DNA from 2 places in the Paenibacillus sp. FSL P4-0338 genome. Region 1 is predicted to be linked to the other one. Evidence: a T-box and tRNA genes for the amino acid it is inferred to sense, from the RefSeq annotation. Region 1 holds a T-box; the other holds one or more tRNA genes.

What was found. The T-box of region 1 lies ahead of MKZ07_RS16150 (valine--tRNA ligase). A T-box ahead of a tRNA ligase gene usually reads a tRNA of that ligase, here a tRNA-Val.
Region 2: it encodes a tRNA-Val, which carries the amino acid that the T-box ahead of MKZ07_RS16150 (valine--tRNA ligase) is inferred to sense. The anticodon was not compared.

What each region holds. Positions count from the first base shown of each region.
Region 1 is NZ_JBBOCG010000001.1:3,671,048-3,674,463, forward strand. Features, by position in the region: gene MKZ07_RS16150 (valine--tRNA ligase) at 1-1,359, opposite strand, end outside; T-box leader at 1,519-1,803, opposite strand; gene MKZ07_RS16155 (stalk domain-containing protein) at 1,896-2,558, opposite strand; gene MKZ07_RS16160 (LysM peptidoglycan-binding domain-containing protein) at 2,798-3,416, opposite strand, start outside.
Region 2 is NZ_JBBOCG010000001.1:918,994-922,409, forward strand. Features, by position in the region: gene MKZ07_RS03910 (GNAT family N-acetyltransferase) at 1-102, opposite strand, end outside; partial or broken gene MKZ07_RS03915 (Rpn family recombination-promoting nuclease/putative transposase) at 701-1,189, shown strand; tRNA gene MKZ07_RS03920 (tRNA-Val) at 1,307-1,378, shown strand; gene MKZ07_RS03925 (lipase family protein) at 1,638-2,465, shown strand; gene MKZ07_RS03930 (lipase family protein) at 2,511-3,356, shown strand.

The DNA of each region.
Region 1 (3,416 bases):
GGAGCTGAACCAGGTATCCAGAACATCTTCATCCTGCTTCAGGTCGGACAGCCCGCTGATGCGGCGCGCTTCTTCTTCATCATGTGCTACTACAAGCTCCCCGGTAGATTCGGAGTACCAGGCCGGAATCCGGTGACCCCACCACAATTGGCGGGAGATACACCAGTCGCGGACATTCTCAATCCAGTTCAGGTACGTCTTCTCGAAGCGGTCCGGCACGAAGTGAACCCCGTCGCCGTCCTTCTGTGCAGCGATGGCTGCTTCAGCCAGCGGCTGCATTTTGACGAACCACTGGGTGGACAGATAAGGCTCTACAACAGCCCCCGAACGCTCACTGTGCCCAACCTGATGTACGTGATCCTCAATGGAGATCAGCACGCCTTGCTCCTTCAGGTCAGCTACGATGGCCTTACGGCAGTCGCTGCGGTCCATTCCCTGGTAAGCGCCCGCTTCCTCGTTCATCACTCCGCCTTCATCCATTACGTTGATCTGCGGAAGGTTATGGCGGACTCCCATCTCGAAGTCGTTCGGATCATGCGCCGGTGTAATCTTAACCGCACCGCTGCCGAACTCCTTATCTACGTAATCATCAGCAATAACCGGAATCTCTCTGCCTATTATCGGCAGGACCAGCGCCTGGCCAATCAAATGCTTGTAACGGTCATCTTCCGGGTGTACTGCTACGGCTGTATCGCCCAGCATCGTCTCAGGCCGTGTGGTAGCCACCGTGATATGGCCGCTGCCATCCTTAAGCGGATAACGCAGATGGTACAGATGCCCGTTCACTTCCTTGTATTCAACCTCGATATCCGAGAGCGCTGTACGGGCAGCCGGGTCCCAGTTAATAATCCGCTTGCCGCGATAGATCAGGCCCTTCTGGTACAGCTCCACAAATACCTTACTTACCGCCTTCTTCATTCCATCATCAAAGGTGAAGCGTTCGCGGGAGTAATCGAGGGACAGGCCCATCTTGGCCCACTGGTCATGAATGGTCTGGGCATACTGGTCTTTCCAGTCCCATACCTGCTCCAGGAACTTCTCGCGTCCCAGATCATGGCGGGAAATTCCCTGCTGGCGCAGCTTCTGCTCTACCTTGGTCTGCGTAGCAATCCCTGCATGGTCCGTACCCGGCAGCCACAGGGTATCATATCCCTGCATCCGCTTGGTACGGATCAGCACATCCTGAAGCGTGAAATCCAGCGCGTGTCCGATATGCAGCATTCCTGTTACATTCGGCGGCGGAATCACGATGCTGTAAGGCTCCGCATCCGGCCGCTTGCCGGCTTCGAAGAAGCCCTTCTCCATCCAGTACGCATACCATTTCTTCTCTGCCGCTCCCGGATCATATGTAGTCGGCATGTCGCTCTGCTTGTGATTAGCTGAAGCGGTAGCTTCTACCGCTTCCTGCCCGTTCGGCAGCTCTGCTGCTGCATTGTTGTTATCAGCCATTGTGAACCCTCCACTGTTAAATGTATTGAGTAGCTAGCGGTTTCTGAGAATACAAAAAGGCCCTTCGTCTCAAAGGACGAAAGGCCATTCTTTCGCGGTACCACCTTTGTTTCGCGCCAACAAAAAATAAACCACTGCCTTAAGTTCCCTTGCAGGTTCCTAAAGCTTAGCGCGACACTCATGCAGGGTAACGGCTGCAACCGGCCGCATCCTAACCGGTCTTCATGATGAAGACAAGCTCAGAAGGGCAACTCCGGGGCGACTTCGGGGGCTGCATCCTGCGGGAATTCACACCAATGATAATCCCGCTCTCTGAAGGGCTGACCGCCTACTCTTCCCGTTCCCAGTCTTTAAGCTAGTTATTACTTAGTTCAATAATACATTCAGTGTTATCCCTAGTCAACCAGCATATACACAAAGGGCGCGCAGCAGACGAACCTTGGCGCTTACTCCCCGCTCCAGATCACTTGAACCACATTGAAGCCCTGATTGCTGCCTGTTCCGGGAGCGCCATCCAGCGTAACGGAGAATGTGCTTCCGGCATCAATAATCGAGAAGGCTGAGGCTGAGACTTCCTCGGACTTGGAGGTAGCTCCTTTTTGTACAAAATAGTCCTTATACGTATTGCCGAGCGTCTCCAGACTCTGCTTCGTACGGTAGCTGAAGGTCGCAGACGGCTTGCCGGTCGCCGAGCCTTCGATCAGATCATATATCTTCGCGTCCGCCGGAAGCGGGAAGTCCGCCGGCAGGCTCTTCGGGCGCTTCACAGAATCCGCTGGTGTTCCTGCGGACGAGCCTCCGGAGGAGACAGCCGGAGCAGCCGCATCACCGATGATGACCCGGCTGGTTGCAGCATCATAAGTGACAGCGGTGTTCAGTGCTTCGCCGATAGAGCGTACAGGCAGATAAGTGATGCCGTTGTAGGTAATCGGGGCGAGGGTTTTGCCGTTGCCGTCTTTTGGCGTGTATGCCTGACCATTCACGACGATCCCGATTTTGTTGTTCAGGAGCGCCTTGATCTCCTGCAGATTGCTGGCGGCGTAGACACCGGCCGAGACTGTGAGCGTCAAGCTTAGTGCGGCCGCAGTGGCTGCCACTTTTCTCTTCATGTGAGTGATCATCCTTCCAGAAGTGGTGTACCAGCGCATAGCTGCCTGAATGTGTAATGTATGTAGGCCGGTAGTGACTATTACCCCCGGCTGAACGGTTTGTAAACCAGAAGCGGAGATCTTATATACAGACCGCATAATAAAAATCACTTCATCGCTTCACAAAGAAACAGGAACAGCCCCATCCGTAAGGAAAGGGCTGTTCCTGTTAAGCCTGAATTCTCCGCGCATCATCAATCTCAAGGGATGTATAATACCTGTCCCTCTTCTACAACCTGGCCGGACAGCCGGTTATACATGGTCAGCTCCCGGGTGCTTAGCTGGTATTTCTCGGCTATGGTATCCAGCGTCTCTTCCCGCTGCACGATGCAGAGCCTTACCTTGCGGAACAGCTCCGTTCCGCCCATGCCGCCGATGAACCGGCTCTTCCACGCTGTATCATTGCCGGGCTCAGGGACAGCCTCCGCTACAGAGTCAATATCGCCCGCGAGCAGTTCCTCCTGCTCTCTGTTGGCGCGGCTTGCGCTGAGCAGCGAAGAGAAGGTGAGCGGCTCCTGCTCGGCGGCTCCCGGTTCTTTTTTGCTGCCAAGGGCAACCTTGAGATCCTGCTTCTCTTCCGGGGGAGCCAGAGATTCCGCAGACAGGAAGACCTCATTGTCTGTGGCCTGGATCTCCTCTGCCGCCTCCCCTTCTTCGTTCCCGGCAAACAGCGCAGCAGCATCATTGGCAGCGGAGGTTAGCACCGGCTCAGGCTGCGTTGCGGCATGAAGCTTCGCATTGCCCCAATGATCCACTGTGTTCAAGACGGCGCTGCCTGCCGAAGAAGCCGTATCCAGGCTATGGGTCCTTGCTCTGGGT
Region 2 (3,416 bases), 2.8 Mb from region 1:
CCGGGTGACTTCAGGATCGGACCAGATCGAGAAGAGACTGGTTGAATCGGCGGTGCGCATTTGTCTTAATACTAATCTCTCGGTTTGTAATTCTGTAATCATCAATAAGTTACCTCCATTAAATATATATGGTCTTGGTGAGGTACAACTATTGATATCTGCGCATAGTTCAGTCCTTTCCGTGTGTAAGCTGCCTCTATTATATAGAATACAGGGGAGGAAGTTAACATCAATTCAGGACTGCTTCAACAAGTCTTCACAAAGAGGGGGACTCTGCTTGGTGGCAACCTCGAATCTATCAACATATCAACATGTCCTATTTATTGTGAGAGCTAAGTAACTTAGATGATTCGTTCCTCTCAAATATATTGCGCAATGGAGAGGGCTGAAGATAAAGGATGTGCTTGTATTTTTCTTTGAGCTTTGGGGACAAAATAGAAATATATGGGGCACAAAAGGCTGGCTTTCCTCAACAGTACCTTTATGGAGGCCGGCGAACCCCGCTATTTGGTATTGCGTCCCCCTCGGGAATGAAGCTACTTCAACAGAATCATCGCGGAAGCGAGAAAGGCAAAGCTTAAAAATCTGGTCTTTGATTTCGTGGCGTCTTCGCATCTTTTACAAGCTCCTCGTCATTGCGTCCTTGTAAAATTATGCTACGGTTATGTGTTGCAAGCAATATCTAGTTTTAAGACACGCCCTAATGAATCCGTACACAGATAAGGATGCTCCAGCGGAGAAACAGTCAATTCTGGACATCAAGGCCAAGACGGCTGAGGGCAAACGGATCAACATCGAAATGCAGCTGTTCAATCCATACAATATGGAGAAGCGGACACTTTTCTACTGGAGCGAGATGTATTACCACCAAATTCAAAAAGGCGACGACTACAGTCAATTGAAGAAGTGTGTGACGATCAATATACTGAACTACTCCTGTCTCCCTAATGACCGTCATCATAATGTGTTTCACCTTCGTGAAGATCACACCGGGATTCAGTTGAATAACGATCTGGAAATTCATGTGATGGAATTAACAAAGCTCGAGGAGCAGGCCGTTCCATTAACTGGCGGACTGATTAACTGGTTATTATTCCTGAAGGGTGTTGAACAACCAAACTGGGAGGTGCTGACCATGAATGAACCGATGTTGAAAAAAGCAATGGATACGCTGGAGTTCCTGGCGGAAATATTGCGAAATTAACACCGTTGCAGTGAAAATTTAACAAGGGCAAAGCACTTTCTTTCATATCATAAAAATATCTTGCCATTTCCTCACGTCCTGTGTTATTATAAATCTCGTTGCAGGACGGTAGCTCAGCGGGAGAGCACTATCTTGACAGGGTAGGGGTCATGGGTTCGAACCCCATCCGTCCTATACGCAGAAAGCCTTGAGATTCAAGGCTTTTTTGCTTTTTATGGAACTTTTAAAACGTGCCTAATTTGAAATTGGCGCCTATTTGGTACCGTAAATTCCATTCTTATAAAAGCTTTCTCAACTACCTTGCCAGCTGGCGACGTCATCATTTAGGGATGAGTTACATATTAATAATCGAGGGCCAGGAACAGTAATAGGAGATGAATATGAGAGAAAAACGAAGATGAATAAGCCCAAAAAGCGGAAAGGAAATGATAAGATGGGTTTCGGATACAAGCCGCCTGTTTTTGACAGCAAAACAGCCATATTTCTCTCAGCGATTAGCTATCAGACGTACCCGTTCTTTTTCGAGGGAAAGCTGGTTTTGCCCAAAGGCTTCAAACTTCGTTTTACGATCCGCGCTTTTGCCGACGTTGAGAATCCTACAGAGCTTGTATTCGGATTTATTGCTGAGTCGCCGGATCAAATCGTTGTTGCGTTCAGAGGATACGCTTCGTATCCGGCAGATCTTCTTGCCTCCTATGATATCTTTTTGATCCCGTATCCATTCGTCCGAAACGGTGGGAGAACGTCGCGCGGCTTTACCTGCCTGTATCGATCAACCCGAAACCAAATCATCCGGGAATTAAATAAGCTTGCCACAACAAAAAAGTTGTATGTTACCGGTCACAACTACGGCGGAGCTTTGGCCACGCTGGCCGCTTTGGATATTGCGGTAAACACCCGATTCAAGCATCCATTCGTCTATACATACGGTAGTCCGCGCATCGGAGACCCTGACTTCGTTTCCCGCTTTAACAGGACGGTCACACACAGTGCGCGAATCGTCAACGTTCATGATTCATTCCCCACTTTCCCCGCCCGAAGGTATCTGCCTCCATTTACAAAGAAAGGTTTAATCTATCGGCATGTAAAAACGAAGATCCCGATCACTTTTCAATGGAACGATGTGCCGCGCAATGACTCAATTGCCTGCTATTTTAAAAACCTGAGCCGCAAAAACCCTCTTTTTGCCAAATCATTATGCGAAGATAATCCGGGATTTTGTCCTGATACCAGCATGTGTTTTCCGTTTGAAGGTTGTTGAAAGTCTGTCCGCCTGAGAATTGAATGCAAGGAAGGAGTTACCTATATGAAGCGTTCAGGTATGTTCAACAATGAACAGGCAATCTTGCTTGCGGCCATGATCGCGCAGTCTTATCAGCAATTTGAGCACGATAAGCTGGTATTGCCTAAAGGCTATTTGCTTCGCTTCACCATTCGCGCTCTTGCCGGTGTCGAGGAGCCGGAGGAGGAAGTATTCGGTTATATCGCGGAGTCGAAGGATAATATCGTGATAGTTTTTAGAGGAACCCGAACATTCAAGGACAATGAGTCGGATCAGGATTTATATCAAGTACCCTACCCCTTCGTCAGAAATGCCGGTAACACCCATCGCGGATTCACTCGCATCTATCAATCGGCAAGAAATGAGCTGATAGGAGCATTGAACAAGCTTTCCGCAGCCAAAATGCTGTGGGTTGCAGGCCACAGTTTGGGTGGAGCATTAGCCGTGTTAGCTGCCTTCGATATTTCGGCAAACACACGATTTCAGAATATTGCCGCATATACGTACGGCAGTCCACGGGTCGGAGACCCGGACTTCACTTCCCCATTCAACCGAACGGTAAAAAATAGTTTTCGTATTATCAACATCCATGACATTATTCCGACTTTACCGGCTATTGCGTATCCGCCTCCATTTACCAAGAACGGTTTGTTTTATAGGCATGTAAACACGAAGGTTCCGATCTCTTTCCAATTGAACAGTTTGCCTGTCCGCAATCATGAGATTGTCTGCTATTTCAAATTCCTAAGCCAACGAAGTCCTGATTTCACCAAATTATTATGTGCCGATAACCCGGGGTTTTGTCCAGATACGGGATTATGTGTTCCGTTTATAGGAATATGCAGTGCGGAGGAAGAAGACGAAGAATAGGCTGTCCTCAGATGGATGATCCTAGCGTTGATCGTGCGGGTTACTCTGCGGGCAATGAAA